2 regions of the Psychrobacter sp. R86515 genome follow, and region 2 is predicted to be linked to the other one. Evidence: riboswitches for the same ligand, from Rfam matches in the RefSeq annotation. Region 2 holds a riboswitch; the other holds the start of a gene.
What was found. A riboswitch is a leader RNA that binds a small molecule or an ion and turns the genes downstream of it on or off. The one in region 2 is predicted to bind thiamine pyrophosphate.
Positions count from the first base shown of each region.

Region 1: linked by a shared signal. The riboswitch ahead of thiC (phosphomethylpyrimidine synthase ThiC) and the one ahead of SJY28_RS01650 (ABC transporter substrate-binding protein) in region 2 are both predicted to bind thiamine pyrophosphate.

Region 1 is NZ_JAXHCC010000001.1:923,876-932,230, reverse strand. It holds gene pstB (phosphate ABC transporter ATP-binding protein PstB) at 120-956, opposite strand; gene pstA (phosphate ABC transporter permease PstA) at 1,129-2,034, opposite strand; gene pstC (phosphate ABC transporter permease subunit PstC) at 2,096-3,049, opposite strand; gene pstS (phosphate ABC transporter substrate-binding protein PstS) at 3,259-4,425, opposite strand; TPP riboswitch at 4,719-4,863, shown strand; gene thiC (phosphomethylpyrimidine synthase ThiC) at 5,112-7,226, shown strand; gene SJY28_RS03925 (fructose bisphosphate aldolase) at 7,351-8,241, opposite strand.
Region 2 is NZ_JAXHCC010000001.1:383,351-391,705, reverse strand. It holds gene SJY28_RS01655 (VWA domain-containing protein) at 1-957, shown strand, start outside; gene SJY28_RS01650 (ABC transporter substrate-binding protein) at 1,067-1,963, opposite strand; TPP riboswitch at 2,138-2,254, opposite strand; gene SJY28_RS01645 (hypothetical protein) at 2,215-2,376, shown strand; gene SJY28_RS01640 (YbaN family protein) at 2,675-3,097, shown strand; gene SJY28_RS01635 (cold-shock protein) at 3,341-3,550, shown strand; gene SJY28_RS01630 (YeiH family protein) at 3,847-4,971, opposite strand; gene SJY28_RS01625 (LysR substrate-binding domain-containing protein) at 5,192-6,121, shown strand; gene SJY28_RS01620 (universal stress protein) at 6,246-6,707, opposite strand; gene SJY28_RS01615 (universal stress protein) at 6,807-7,268, opposite strand; gene SJY28_RS01610 (insulinase family protein) at 7,564-8,355, shown strand, end outside.

The DNA.
Region 1 (8,355 bases), 540 kb from region 2:
GAGAGGTATTCCCTAGAATCTATATTTTAATAGCGCAGTGTGCTTGTGAAGTTAGAAAGTCGGCTTATGACATGCAAATCAGCTTTGTCTGCTTGTACCGACTTCAATCTCAATCAATGTTAGCCATAACGACCTGTAATATAGTCTTCTGTCGCGGTTTGGGTAGGTTTGGTGAATATCTGATCGGTTTCACCCATCTCGATCATATCGCCTAGATACATATAGACCGTATAATCAGATACGCGAGCTGCTTGCTGCATATTATGAGTGACGATAGCGATGGTATAGTCGTTTTTCAGATCTTCGATTAAATCCTCGATAGCACCCGTCGAGATAGGATCCAGTGCTGATGTCGGCTCGTCAAGCAACAGTACTTCAGGCTTGGTAGCTACACTACGTGCGATACAAAGACGCTGCTGCTGACCACCTGATAACGACAGTCCTGATGCTTTTAGCTTGTCTTTCACTTCTGGCCATAGCGCTGATTTTTTCAAAGCCCACTCTACACGATGATCCAGCTCGTCTTTGCTTAATTTTTCATATAGTCGTACGCCAAAGGCGACATTGTCATAGATTGACATCGGGAACGGCGTTGGCTTCTGAAAAACCATACCAACTTGTGCACGCAATAAGTTCACATCGATATCTTTACCCAAGATGTTTTTGCCATCTAAATTGATATTGCCCTCTGCACGCATACCTGGATATAGATCGTACATGCGGTTAAAGGTACGTAGTAGCGTAGACTTGCCACAACCTGAAGGACCAATAAAAGCGGTCACTTTTTTATCAGCGATATCGATATTGATGTTTTTTAGTGCCTGAAAATCATCGTAATAGAAGTTTAGATCTCGAACTTCCATTTTTGCAGCAGGCATATTCTTAGGAATATCTTGAATCGTTTGTTTATTAAAATCAGCAGTGTTTGGTTGCTGAGCTTGGGCGCTAGTAGACATGGGTCTATTTAATAGGCTGCCTGTTGCCGTATTAAAGTTGTCAGCAGTCGTGTTCGTACGGACGTTGCTTAGGACATCATTCATAATATTTCAACCTAGCTCAATTAATTTCATATAAGTTTAAGTAAATGCTTAACGTGTAGCGTGCTACGGTCTGGTCTGCTCTCAGCCCTTATTTGGGCTGACCTCTACCACCGATAAATCTTGCCAAAATATTCAACACTAGGACAGACGCGGTGATAAGTAGTGCTGCAGCCCAAGCCAATGTATGCCAGTTATCATAAGGACTCATCGCAAACTGGTAAATGGTATTGGGTAAGTTAGCAATAGGCTGACCCATATCTGTACTGAAGTATTGATTGTTAAGTGCGGTAAATAGTAACGGTGCTGTCTCACCAGTGATTCGAGCAAAAGCCAATAGCACACCTGTGGTCAGTCCCGCTCGTGCAGCTTTTACCGTAACCTGAGTGACCAGTTTCCATTTAGGAGTACCGAGTGCATAGGCCGCTTCACGTAGACTATTAGGTACCAGATTCAGCATGTTTTCTGTCGTACGCACGACCACTGGAATAACAATCAATGCCAATGCCAACGCGCCTGCCCAACCAGAGAAACTTTGACCTTTTACCATCAGCGCATAGATAAATAGACCGATAACAATCGATGGCGCTGACAATAGAATATCATTTAAGAAGCGTGTGACCTTGCCAAGCATACTGCCTTTAGAAAACTCAGATAAGTAAATACCTGTCATAAGGCCAATAGGGGCACCAATGAACAATCCTGAAAACGCCAACATGACCGAACCAACAATGGCATTGCGCAAACCGCCTGCACTCATCGGTGGCGGCGTATCAGAGGTAAAGATTGGCAGCTGTACCATGCCTTGGAAGCCTTCAACAAACAAAGTCACCAAAATCCATGATAACCAAAACAAGCCAAAAATCATCGCTGACATGGCAAAGCCTAGACCTAACTTGTTGGTCAAACGACGCTTGTTATAAAGGCTCTGATTATAGCGGGTAGCGCCGTTTGGCTTAGTAGGTAGTGGTGCATTGATCGCATTGTTAGCAGGCATAATATTTATTTCCCATATCTTTTATCAATATCTATCAAGGTCTCATAAGTCCTTCTCAGACTTATCGGTTACCTGCTTTGTGATCCATGCGCATGAGCATCAGTTTTGCTAAAGACAGCACAATGAAGGTGATGACAAATAAGATTAAGCCTAGATGTAGTAAAGACGCAAGATGTAGCTCACTAGATGCTTCAGCAAACTCATTAGCCAAGGCCGAGGTAATCGTCACACCAGACGTGAATAGGCTTGGACTGATATTAAACGCATTACCAATCAAGAAAGTAACCGCCATCGTCTCACCCAATGCACGACCAAGACCCAAAATTACGCCACCAACGACACCAGCTTTGGTATAAGGCAGGATAATCTTGAACATGACTTCCCAAGTCGTCGCGCCCATGCCATATGCTGACTCTTTCAGTAAATCGGGTACAACAGAGAAAACATCGCGCATGGTGGCAGCGATGAACGGTATGATCATAATGGCAAGTACTAGGGATGCGGTAAACATACCTAGCCCCATAGGCGCACCTGCAAACAGTTTACCGATAATAGGCAAAGGGCCGACGTGCTCAATGAACCATGGCTGAATGTGATCACCAAAAAATGGCGCAAATACGAACAATCCCCACATACCATAAATTATAGATGGGATACCAGCCAACAATTCAATGGCGATACCAAGTGGTTTTTTGAGGAACTTAGGGCACATCTCGGTTAAAAATATCGCAATACCGAAACTGACTGGAACCGCGATAACAATAGCGATAAACGACGTGACTAAGGTACCGTAAATAGGCGCTAATGCACCGTACTCATTGGCGACTGTATCCCAGTTATTGCTGGTATAAAATCCCAAACCAAACTCTTGAATACTCGGCCATGCTCCAACAATTAGAGACACCAAAATGCCCCCTAAAGATAGGAGGACGAGTATGGCAAACGCTTTGGTAGAGTTCACAAATAAAGCGTCGTAACGTTTTTGTTTAGCCAGTTGGGACCTTAAGTCTGTCATAAGTGTCTCAGCATTGAATGGGATGAATCGAAATATTAGAAAGATGTATCTCAGGACTTAACACAACAAACTTAAACGGTGTGAGTAAACATATCTATCGAGATGTATTCATCAAATTTGCTGTGTTAAAACCCCTCAAACAACTACCGGAGAATAGTTATTCGAGAGGATAACTTGTCGGTTGCTAAATAGCATTTAGCAGAGACAAGTTACTGAGCTGGCTTGTAGACAGGCTGTCCATCGCTACCTTTTACTTCGTTCCACTTCTCTTTGAACAAGGCCACTGCCGTGTCAGAGAATGGTACGTAGTCTAGTTCCATGGCGCTGTCATCACCTTGGGTATAAGCCCAGTCAAAGAAGTTCAACACGCCAGCGACTTGTTGAGGATTTTCTGGTTGCTTATGTACCAAGATAAAGGTCGCAGCAGCGATAGGCCATGCTTGGTCAGTTTCAGAGTTGGTGATGACTTTATAAAAGCCTTCTTGTTGTGACCAATCGATATCACCTGCCGCAGCAAACGTCTCAGCAGATGGCTGTACGATGTTACCAGCTGCGTTTTTCAGCGCAGTATGTGACATCTTATTTTGCTTGGCGTACGCATACTCAACATAGCCGATAGAGTTTTTCATGCGGTTGACGTAGCTCGAAACGCCTTCGTTACCTTTACCGCCTGCACCAGTAGCAGAAGTCGGCCATTTGACGGTTTTATCAACACCAACAGTGTCTTTCCAGTCTGGTGAAACCTTGGCAAGATAATCAGTGAAGTTGAAAGTCGTACCTGAACCGTCTGAACGGAATACTGTTGTGATTGCTGCATCTGGCAAGGTCAAATCTGGGTTCATCGCCTTAATCGCAGGGTCATTCCAGTTACTGATTTTACCCAGATAGATATCAGCCAACGTTGTGCCGTCTAGTTTCAGTGCACCAGGCTCAACACCATCAATGTTGACGATTGGTACAACACCACCGATGACTGTTGGGAACTGAATCAAACCTGCTTCGTCTAACTCTTCAGGCGTCATTGGGGCATCAGAAGCACCAAAGTCTACTGTTTTTGATTGAATTTGTTTGATACCACCAGATGAGCCAATCGACTGATAGTTGACTTGGCCGCCGGTCGCAGCATTGTAATCATATGACCATTTCGCATAGATAGGCTGCGGGAACGACGCACCTGCACCTGTAATATTCATAGCGATATTTTCAGCAGATTTAAAATCTGACGTAGCAGAAGATGCTGTCTGAGAGGTTGTTTCAGCTGTTGTCACAGCGCTACTGCTAGTATCAGCAGTTGGCTCCGCCGTATCTGTTGACTTATTACACGCCGTAAGCATTAATGTACAACTGACGGCCACTGCTAATAACGAATAACGCATGTAGGACTCCTGAAGTTTAACAACGGTATAAAAAAGCATTGCTTGTGATATGCGTGTTATCTTGCCAAATCTTTATGACAGTTTAATGACAACTTCTATAATCCTTCATTCGCTTTACATAATATTTGAATAATTTGTCTACAACCTAGTAATACTAAGCATCCTCATCTATCAACATTCAGAAAAATTATTCACAAAAATATTGAACCGTGTGTTTGACACAGAATATTTGTATCCAAATACTATTAGCCGTTGGTACAGAATTTTGTTAATATGAAGGCTGATTTACAACACTGACAGACTCGGGGTGCGGTGTATTTTTGGCTCACTTTATTAAACTTGCTTTATTAAAGTAGTCGCCTTGATACATTCGCTGAGAGATCACCCGCCGAACCTGATGCGGTTAGTACCGACGCAGGGAAGTCTTAAGCACTTTGTTATTTATGACAAAGGGCGCGTAGAAATACATTTTTATCGTCACTACTGTCTTGATATGCGTGATGCATAACCGGATAAGAAGAGAGGATATAAATTTGCGTCCAATATTTGATGAGCACCATGCGCGACGATACTTTTTGGTCGAAGTTGTGGGTTCATGATATAAATTTGTCTAGATGATGGATGCCTACCCCCGCAGATACTGGCGGTGTTGATTTTATTCAAAAACCAACACGCTAGGACAGCATATGACAACTGCAGACACTACCTCAATTGCACCGAAAGCCCAAACGCATAACCCAGCCGACAACTCAACGCTTGCTTCAAATGCTGCTGACACGACCAACGTCAAAGCAGATAAAAAAGCAGATGCGTTAAAAACCCCTGCTCACCGTGCCGCAAGTGATGCCCGTTTCGAAGAAGATGCGCGCGACTTGCACCGTATTTTACCTGCCTCAAGAAAAGTCTATATCGAAGGCTCAAGACCTGATATCCAAGTACCGATGCGTGAAATCAGCTTGGCTGATACACCTGTTGGCGGCACTGGAGATAAAGACGGTGAGCATAATCCACCGTTTTATGTGTATGACACTTCAGGTGTATATACCGACCCTAAGGTCGATATCGACCTCACACGTGGATTGCCAAAGTTGCGTGAAAGCTGGATCGCAGAACGTGGTGATACCGAGCAATTAAGTGGCCTATCCAGCTCATACGGACAAGCACGTGCCCGTGATATCAGCACTGCTAACCTTAGATTTGCTCATATTGATAAACCGCGTCGCGCCAAAGCAGGACAGAACGTCACGCAAATGTACTACGCGCGCCGAGGCATCATCACCCCTGAGATGGAATATATCGCCATACGCGAAACGCAGAAGCAACATGAACTGACCGATATGCGTCAACACGATGGCGAGAGCTTCGGTGCCAATACGCCTCAAACCATCACCCCTGAATTTGTTCGTGATGAAGTGGCAGCTGGACGCGCAATTATCCCAAACAATATCAATCACCCTGAGTCTGAGCCGATGATCATCGGGCGCAATTTCTTGGTGAAAATTAATGCCAATATCGGTAATTCAGCGTTGGGTTCGTCTATCGATGAAGAAGTGTCCAAAATGACGTGGGCAACACGTTGGGGTGCGGATACTATTATGGATCTATCAACGGGCAATCATATTCATGAAACCCGTGAATGGCTAATCCGTAACTCTCCTGTACCGATTGGTACGGTACCGATTTATCAAGCATTAGAAAAAGTCGATGGCGTCGCTGAAGATCTTACATGGGAGATATTCCGTGATACGTTGATCGAGCAAGCAGAGCAAGGTGTCGATTACTTTACCATTCACGCTGGCGTGCTATTACGCTATGTGCCGCTCACCGCAAAACGTTTGACAGGTATCGTCTCACGCGGCGGCTCTATCATGGCGCAGTGGTGTCTGGCACATCACAAAGAAAGCTTCTTATACACGCATTTCGAAGACATTTGCGAGATTATGAAACAGTACGATGTGGCATTTAGTCTAGGTGATGGCCTACGTCCTGGCTGCTTGCAAGATGCCAATGATGAAGCGCAGTTCGGTGAGCTACGTACGCTTGGTGAATTGACCAAAGTCGCATGGGAGCATGATATACAGGTGATGATCGAAGGCCCTGGACACGTCGCGATGAACCGCATCAAGGAAAACATGGACTTGCAGCTTGAGCTATGTGCTGACGCGCCTTTCTATACTTTAGGGCCATTAACGACAGATATCGCCCCAGGTTATGACCACATCACTAGCGCCATCGGAGCTGCAATGATTGGATGGTTTGGTACAGCGATGCTGTGCTATGTCACGCCAAAAGAACACTTAGGCCTACCGAATAAAAAAGATGTTAAAGACGGCATTATTACTTATAAAATCGCTGCACACGCTGCTGACCTTGCTAAGGGTCATCCAGGAGCACAGGCACGTGACAATGCACTATCTAAAGCACGTTTTGAATTCCGCTGGGATGATCAGTTCAATCTTGCGCTCGACCCTGATACGGCACGCGAATATCATGATGAGACGTTGCCAAAAGACGCACACAAATCGGCACACTTTTGCTCCATGTGTGGCCCTAAGTTTTGTTCAATGAAAATCACTCAAAACGTACGTGAATATGCAGCAGGGCTGGATAAAGATGCCGCTAACCAAAAAGTAACGCCGCAAACGGGTGACCTAACCGATGCTGGTCACCTAATCAAAGAGGTAGATACAGAGCTTGTCGGACAAGTTGGTGAAGCCACTGCTGAGGAAATTCGCCAAGGCATGGCGGAGATGACTAAAAAATATAACAACGAAGGACGCCAGTTATATAAAGAGGTGTAGGGTTAATAACCTATACTTTTAAAATAAGAAAAGCCCTACTATTTAAGTATTTTTACACTTATCTAGTAGGGCTTTTTTTGGCTTATTTACTCATGATTTATGTGCGAAGTTTTATTTACTACGTTTACACTTTTGACGCTTCATAAATCTCTTCAATTGAGGCATTAATGGTTTCAGCAAACTCGCTATCGCTTTGTTGCTTACTCAAGCCTTCGGTAAAAGCACGCGAGAAGCTCGCAATCATACCTGGGTTTTGTTTGAGCTTGGCACAAGCATCGCTACGACTATAACCACCAGACAGCGCCACTACTTTGAGCACTTTAGGATGATCAATCAGCTCCTGATAAAACCCAACCTCTTCAGGCAATGTTAGCTTGAGCATCACTTGCTGCTCATCGCCCAAACGCTCAAGGTTACGTAGGATGTCGGCTTTTAACAACACTTCGCAATCATGCTTTTGTGCACTGTCAATATTGACCTCTGGCTCGACAATAGGCATAAGGCCTTTTGAAATAATCTGCTTCGCCACATCAAACTGCTGCTGTACCACAAGCTCGATACCATCGACGTTTGGCTCATAAATGACTGAGCGCATTTTAGTACCGAATACAGGATAGTTTTTTGCTTTATCTAATAATAGATCTAGATTCGGGATTGGCTTCATAACTTGCACGCCGCTCATTTGCTCAGCCAGACCTTTATCTACCTTTAAAAATGGTACGATATTTTTATTTTCCCACAGATAGTTGGCCGTCGACTTGCCATTAACTTCGCGCTCCATGGTATCTTCAAACAAGATTGCACCAAGTACACGCTCACTATCAAAACAGTCACACGTCATGATACGAGCACGCATTTCATGAACCAAATCAAACATGGCCTCATCATTATCATAGTCGTCGCTGCTGACACCATAAGTCTCTAACGCTTTCGGTGTGCTGCCGCCACTTTGATCAAGAGCAGCAATAAAACCTGAACTATTTTTTATACGCTGTAATTGCTTATCGTATTCCATTGAGCCTGCATCCTATTTTTATTGGTTAAGTTAAGTATCATAAACTAAGCTTTTTCATTCCATACAAGCCCTGTTATTTGTAGATAACCTTATCATAGGATGATTTGTATGCCT
Region 2 (8,355 bases):
TCGTTAGAGATTGGCATTTGGCAGCAGTCGCAAAAGGCGCAGGCAGAATATCAAGCAGCCGACTTTGCCCAGCAGCAAGCCAGTATGCTAATGCAGCTTTATCGTAAAAGTGGTGTTTGGCGGGTTTCTAACGTGGCGCAAGGCTTTAATGGAGGACTTGCCGCCATCGTGCAGCATTTCGGTGGCGATGTAGAAGAAGGTAGTCCGCAAGTACTCGAGGCGACCGCAACGCCAGTTCAAGCAAAGCCATCGTTAGAGAAGGTCATGCTAGAAAAAGCGCCAAAACTGGTCAATCTGGCCAAAAAAGCCACGATATCGCTTGAGAAGCGCCAATTGCAGCAATTAACGGCAAAAGTGGCGTTGGTGCTAGACGCTTCAGGCTCAATGAATAGACAGTACAAAAAAGGCCGCGTGCAAGAGGTGGTCAATCGCATATTGCCATTGGCAGTGAACTTCGATGACGACCAAGCGCTAGACTGCTGGGCGTTTGCCCGAGATCCGCAGTATTTGGGCGAGATTGGACTGAGCAACTATGACGGTTTCATTAACAACGCTCATGGCGGTTGGCGTAAATGGGCACTTGGCCCGCGCATCAACAATGAAGCAGAGGTCATGAAAGCCGTGACGGAGTTTTATCAAAAGGACGGCTTGGATGTGCCTGTCTACGTGCTATTTATCAGTGATGGCGGGGTAAATGACAACCGAGGTATCACGAGAGTCATGACGGAAGCCGCGAAACTACCGATATTTTGGCAGTTTGTGGGCTTGGGTGGTCGTGGTTATGGCATTCTCAAAAAACTAGACGACATGACAGGGCGCGTGATTGATAATTGCGACTTTTTTGAATTAGATGACTTGGACGATATCAGCGAAGAAGCCTTGTACGAAAATATGCTAGAAGAGTTCCCATTGTGGCTAAAAGAAGCCAAGCAACTTGGTATAGTCACTACATTATAAAAGTATGACTGCGTTGATCTCATTATTCGATGACAGCTAAATAAAAAACCGCCATAGCAAACACTATGGCGGTTTTTTGTTATTTAAAATATCTTAAAATCTAAAATATCTATAGTGCCCAAAGCGATTGGTACTGCCCATCAGTCAAGGTTACGATATCGATTTCGGCTAGCATCTCGCGCAGTTCTTCCCACTTACTTGCATCAGGCTTGATAGGCGTGAGCAATCTGCCCAGCGTATTATCAATGATGGCATCCATCAGCGCATCGACTTCGGTTTTACTATAGTCGTAATACATACGGTGGGCAGTGGCTGGCTCATTTTTACACAGTTCGGTCATTTGATTGGTCACTTGGATAAAGGTATCTATTGCGTCTTTTTTCGCGCTATAGATCTCATCTGTCGTCAGAATCTCTAACGCTGAGAAGTTCGGATAGGGTGACAGGTGTTGATCGATAAATTCAAAATCCAACCCTTCATGAGTCGCCTCAACGCCCTCAAAATTATAAAAGCATAGCCATGCGCCATCTAGGCTTGGGTCTTCTTGCAAGTTTTTTATATGATAAAAGTCTTTTTGTACAAAGCTCACATTATCACGGCTGATACTAAAGCCATCTTTCTTGGTATAGCGCGCTAATATCTCAAAGCCAATACGATTGGTTTTTTCTTCAGCAGCAGGGGTGCAGATGCGGATTGGCTGATTGTTTTTTAGCTTGTCCATGCTAGCGCGTTGCATCAATATGCCGCCATCGGTCTCAAAAAAGCAGCCTAGCGCACGTAGATTAGGCGCGTAATGCTCAAACAGATGGATAGGCTCATTGACATGCAGATCGATGCTTTGGTTCTGTAATTCGGCAAAGCCATCATAGTGGTCATCTGGTTCGATAATGGTGATATTAAGCCCTGCCTGCTCATACGCCCCCGTGGTCACACCAGCGATAAAGGGCAGATGATCAGGGTTTAAAAACCATTCGAGGGTCAGTGTAAGTTTGGTGGTCGGCTGCATGGTTGTTTCCTTTTTGATTATGGAAAACAATCAGACTGATACTATTAAAGTAAAACAAGAAAGGCCAAATAAGAAAGACGAGGTCTCGATGCTAACTGTCAGATGCTCGGCGTTTGATATGGTTATCATCACCAGTACATCATCTATAGACTGCTCTTATTTATAGACCTCTGAGGGTATGTCACGCTTGTTTCCTACGTCAGTGCTAACTGCTTCAGGTTCACGGGTATATCTCAGCGATGATGTGGGCTGTGTCTACAGCGTTAAATCAAAGCACCCCGACAAGATTGATTGGTATTGCATTATTTTTGGTCAGTACCGCTAATGAATCGGTACTGCTAATGGCTATTATCGATAGCTACTGCGTCATCATAGACGACTTACGAGACGTGATGCAAGCGTATCGGAAATGACGATGACAGGTAATGACTGGTGTTCGTTAACCGCTCTTTATAACAGCTGTTGCTTATCACGGCTTTTTATAAGCGCTTTCAATCGACGTGTTAATAGAAGAGTACAGCATTTATTATTGGTACTTACCCAATTACTAACCAAACATACCTATCAATAGCAAAAACCTTATATAAATAGTCTTGTGCGCAGACGGGCGATATTGCATGATTAGCCTTCTATGCCACGGCTTTACAATAGGCGCTACTCTAAACAATTGACATTTGGCATAACTGACAACTTACACGACCGACAACTTATATGACCGATAATAAAAAAGCGTTCTATTACCGACCTAAGACTGATCAAGCCAACAGCCCAATGCTGCGTTGGACTTTTGTGACGCTTGGTTGGCTGTTTTTTATCTTAGGGATTATCGGTATATTGTTGCCAGTGATGCCCACAGCGCCTTTTATCTTGCTAGCAGCAGGTTGCTGGGCGCGCAGTTCTCGACGTTTTCATTTTTGGTTGATTAATCATAAATACTTTGGCAAATTCGTCCGTGACTGGGAGGAGAATCATGCCGTTCCGCTTTATGCCAAGTGTTTAGCGACGGTTATGATGGCAGCATCAACAATTATGTTATTTTATCGTTTGCCTGCCGATATGATGTGGATGGCATGGGCGGTAGCCGCTGTCTGTAGTGGGGTAGCGATATATTTGTTCCGTTTACCAAATGCTTAAATCCGTTGCAATTTGCGCCAAAATCAGCCAATAAACGGCTCTGGTTACACGAAACATGAGATAAGACTTGCGATACTGGGATGTACCCCTTATAATACGCCCAAGCTTAAGAGCAGTTCTGCACCAAATCATTACCTCGTAGTATTAGTTATAATCCTTCGTTTTAATATTTATCGTTCAGTAGCTATTTGCAAGCGTTACCGGTCACTAGACCATTAATAAATTTAAAAGTAGGATTATACTATGTCAGACGTTCAAAAAGGTACAGTTAAGTGGTTCAACGAAGCTAAAGGCTTTGGTTTTATCGCTCCAGAAACTGGCGCAGACGTTTTTGCTCATTACAGCGAAATCACTGGTTCAGGTTTCAAAACTTTGGCTGAAGGCCAAGAAGTTGAGTTCACTGTAACTCAAGGCCAAAAAGGCCCACAAGCACATAACATCGTTGCTATCTAATTTGTCTTTATAGGCAGATAGATGAATAGATGTAGAAAAGCGAACCTTCGGGTTCGTTTTTTTTCGTCTATGTTTTAGTATTTAGAGACTTGGTATTTACAGCATTAGTGTTTAGAGCATTAGTACTTAAGAGATTGATATTTAAGGTACTAAAGTTAGTACTAGTCCAAGATTAAAGGTTTTAGCCAATCATATTAGACCGAATGACAGATACAAAAAGGCCTCCAACTATAGATAGTCGGAGGCCTTTTATATTATGCAGTGACATCAGCTGTTAAGAATGAATATTTAGCTTATTATATAAAGCTAATACCGATATTAATCAGACCACCACCCAGTATTAACCAACCAAACATAATAGCACCCAAGATAAGCGGTCTAACGCCAGCTTGCTTGATCGCACTTAGATGAGTAGTCAGACCTAATGCAAACATGGCCATCGTAAGTAGTACATCATCTAGCATCACCATACTGCGTACGATACTCCCTGACATTGGCACCCACGTATGTATCAATACAATGCCGATAAAAATAAATGCGAACCATGGCACTTTGACTTGTTTGACCCGAGTCATAAATGACGCTGTCTCGTTTTTACTGCTCTTATCTTTTATAGTCGAATTATCTACGGTGCGATCTTTGGTTAGCGCAAACGATAACACAAGCAGGAAAGGCGCAAGCATCATGACGCGTATCATCTTGGTCACGACAGCGGTATCGCCAATCTCAGTATTGATTGCATTGCCCGCGACCACAACTTGTGCGACCTCATGGACGGTTGAGCCAGTGTACATGCCATATTGCTGAGCGCTGAGCCACGGTTGTAACCAACCGAGATGATATAAAAAAGGATAGAGCAGCATCGCGATAGTACCAAACACCACCACAGTTGCCACGGCGATAGTGACCTTGTGAGCTTGCGCGTTGACGACTGGCTCTGCAGCAATAACGGCAGCAGCACCGCAAATACTTGCCCCTGAGCCAATCAAGATAACCGTTTCTTTATCGACTTTTAACCATCTAGTACCTAACCAATAGGTCAGCAAAAAGGTTGACGTCAGTACCAGTGCGTCAGTCATAATCGCTGGCATACCGACGCTCGCAACTTGTGTCATGGTTAGCTTAAACCCATAAAACATAATCGCAAGTCGCAGTATCTGACCCTTTGCAAAGCAAACGCCGCCGTTTAAACGTTCAGTGAATTTGGGATAGATAGTATTGCCCAAGATCATGCCTAGCAAAATCGCTAGCGTTAAAGAGGACAAGCCAACGATACGTCCGTTTGACCATACATCTAAACTGCTGTCCAACCATAAGCAAAACAAACTACCAATCAGAACGACTACCAATCCCGTTAAGTGACGGTGATTAGGGGTATAGTTATGAACGGAGTTGCTGACTGATTGGACGAATGTGTGCATGATGCGGCATCCTATTACTTATATTAAGATAAGCATAAGCTTATGAATAGACAGTATATGCCCGCCACATTTATAATAAAAACAGATTAATAAGATATAAACTATCGATTTTTTAGGTTAAAGTTTATGATAGAAGTCGATATACCGCATATGAGCATCAAAAAAGACAAACATCACGAACAAAACAGCGTAAAAACTGACATAAGGCATCATTGATAACATGAAAAAATCTGTGCAGACAATGCCAAAGATTACGCTTAAGCAGCTTGCTGTTTTTGTCAGTATTTATCAGACAGGTAGCACCAGTCGCGCCAGTGAGGAGCTGCATTTATCACAATCAGCAGTTAGCAGCGCACTGACAGAGTTAGAGTCTAGACTACAGATGCCGCTATTTGAGCGCGTCGGCCGTCGGCTCAATCAACACCCCAATGCTCATCCTATTTATATACAGGCACAGGCTATCTTGGGTCAGTCGCTCACGCTTGAGCATTATCATCAGTATCAAGCAGGACAGATTCACATCGGTGCCAGTACCACTATTGGTAATTACGTGCTGCCATCTTTACTTGGTAAGCTATATGGGGCGCTACCTGATGCCAATGTCGATATGTATATTGCCAATACGCAAGAGGTAGTGAGCGAGGTTGAGCAACTAAATATCGATATCGCGCTGGTAGAAGGAATGCCGCGTCCGGTAGATATGAAAGCTATTGAGCAGCGCGAATGGCGTACCGATACGCTAATGATATTTGCCAAGCGTGATAGCAAGTGGCTAAAGGGTATAGCTACCTATAGCGAAGACGAGGACTGCTATCAGCTGACCATTAATCAGCTAGCGCAATTACCGTTACTGGTACGTGAGGCAGGGTCAGGCACACGGCAAATTATCGATGAGCAATTGCTTAAGTATCTACCCAATGCAGAAGTGGTCAAGGCGATACATCAGTCTGAGGCCATTAAACATATGGTGAGTGCAGATATTGGTCTTGGTTGTCTATCGCAGCATGTAATTGAGACAGAATTGGCAACAGGTGAGCTGGTACAAGTAAATGTAGCAGGAATTGATCTATCGCGTACATGGTGGCTAGTCTGGCACAAAGCTCGACACCAGAGCCCCATTTGGCAAACCTTTATAGATATTATTCAATAGGGTTAAACGATGAGTCTGGATGAACCTAAAATCTATTAGCCATAAAAAAGCGCAGCGTTAAAAGTTACGCTGCGCTTTTTTTTGAGACATGCTTTAGATAATATAAAACAATCAAAGCATATTGTTATGCTGAAACAGGCTTGTCCAGTCGCACCACAAAGCTGTCGCAAGGTACATTGGGCAAGATATTATCCGCAGTTGCGCCACTGATCCATGCAGCGATACCAGTACGCTTATGACGACCGATGACCAATAGATCGACATCGTGTTTATGACAGTAGCTGACGATACCTTCACTACTAGAGATGGCAGTTGTGACTTCCGACGTTGCTGCATTTAGCTGATTGCGTTCAAGGAATTGCGCCAGCTTTGCACGTGCTTCTTGGCAGCGTTCATCATCAATCTCATCGTAAAGGCTAGAGGCAGGCACCAGCTCATAGCCGAAGCCAACCATGGTGTCTTTGACAATATGCAAAACAGATAGCTTAGAGCCTGGACGGTTTTCAACGATGCGCTTGGCCTTTTGGGCGACTATATCTGCATCAGAGAGTAAGTCGGTAACCAGTAAAATATGTTCGTAACTCATAGCGTCTTCCTCATGTCAGATAGTATTTACTATAGCACTACTCTAGGGCGCTGTTAAGTAAAGCTTGTCGTCTTTAGCAGCGGATGAGAGCGATGCCAATTATTCCAAGACAGGCTGATCAAGTTTCACCACTAAGCTATCGCAAGGGACATTTGGCAAGATACTATCAGCGGTCGCACCCACCAACCAAGCAGCAATACCATGGCGCTCATGGCGTCCAATGATAAGTAAATCGACCTCTTTTTCACGGCAATACTTAATGATACCTTTACTATTAGAGATGGCAGCGGTGACCTCAGAGTTGATTGCTTCTAGCTCGTTACGTGCCAAAAATTGCGCCAGCTTAGTCCGTGCTTCTTGCCACTTCTCACTATCGACATCACCCGAGAGGCTAGAGGCAGGCACGAGCTCATAACCGAAGCGCACCATATCATCTTTGACTATATGCAAGACGGACAGTCTGGCTTCAGGAGAGCCTGCGAGGATATGCTTGGCTTTTAGCGCCACTTTGTCTGCATCGGACAGCAAGTCAGTGACCAGTAAAACGTGTTGGTAGCTCATAAAGTACTCCACTCCTGTTAATAGTTAACTTTATAGTAGCAGCGCAGGTTGTCTTTGTTAAGTGATAAATCCATAATAAAATTGTGGATATATATAAATTTGTAACTATAAGGCTCTGATAGCTAAGTTGATAGCCACGTAGATTATGTGGTGGATTATTGCGTGACTGCTGCCTTGACTTATCCATGTCGCAGCCCCACTAATAGCGCTAAGCCAACTCTTTTTTAGCCAATTTATTACTCTATTTTCCCTGACAGTCAGGGCACTATACGCATAATAAGCGATAAGGATAACTATGACGGATACGCCATTTACTGCTGATTTAACCTTGCATCCAGCATTTGAGCTGATTGAGCATCGCCATATTGAGGCGCTATCGATGGATGTGCTGATCAGTCAGCATGTAAAAACAGGAGCGATGCATTATCATCTGGCACACCCAAGTGATGAAAATGCGTTTTTGGTCGGTTTTCGCACCCAGCCGATGGATTCAAAAGGCGAGGCGCATGTCTTAGAGCACGTGGCATTATGTGGTTCGAACAAATTTCCAGTACGTGATCCGTTCTTTTCGATGATTAAACGTTCATTAAACACGTTTATGAATGCGATGACCGCAGCCGATTGGACGGCCTATCCGTACGCGACGCAAAACAAAAACGACTATTTTAACTTGCTCGCTGTCTATCTAGATGCGTCGTTTTTCCCCAATATCCATCCGCTCGATTTTGCCCAAGAAGGCATCCGTGTAGAGCTTGATGAAAATGATAAGCCGCAGTTTAAAGGTATCGTTTTTAATGAGATGAAAGGCGCGATGAGTGGCGAGATTGATCAGCTATATCATACGGTTGCTCATCATCTGTTCCCAACGACAACCTATCATTATAATTCAGGCGGCGATCCTGCCGATATTCCTGACTTGACACATACTGAGTTGACCGAGTTTCACCAGAGCCATTATCATCCGTCAAACAGCGTCATCATGAGTTTTGGTAATATCCCTGTTGCTGAGACGCAAGCGAAGATACACGAAGATGCCTTGATTCAGTTTGAAGCAGGTAAAAAGCATGTATCGCGTCCTGAGCAGCGT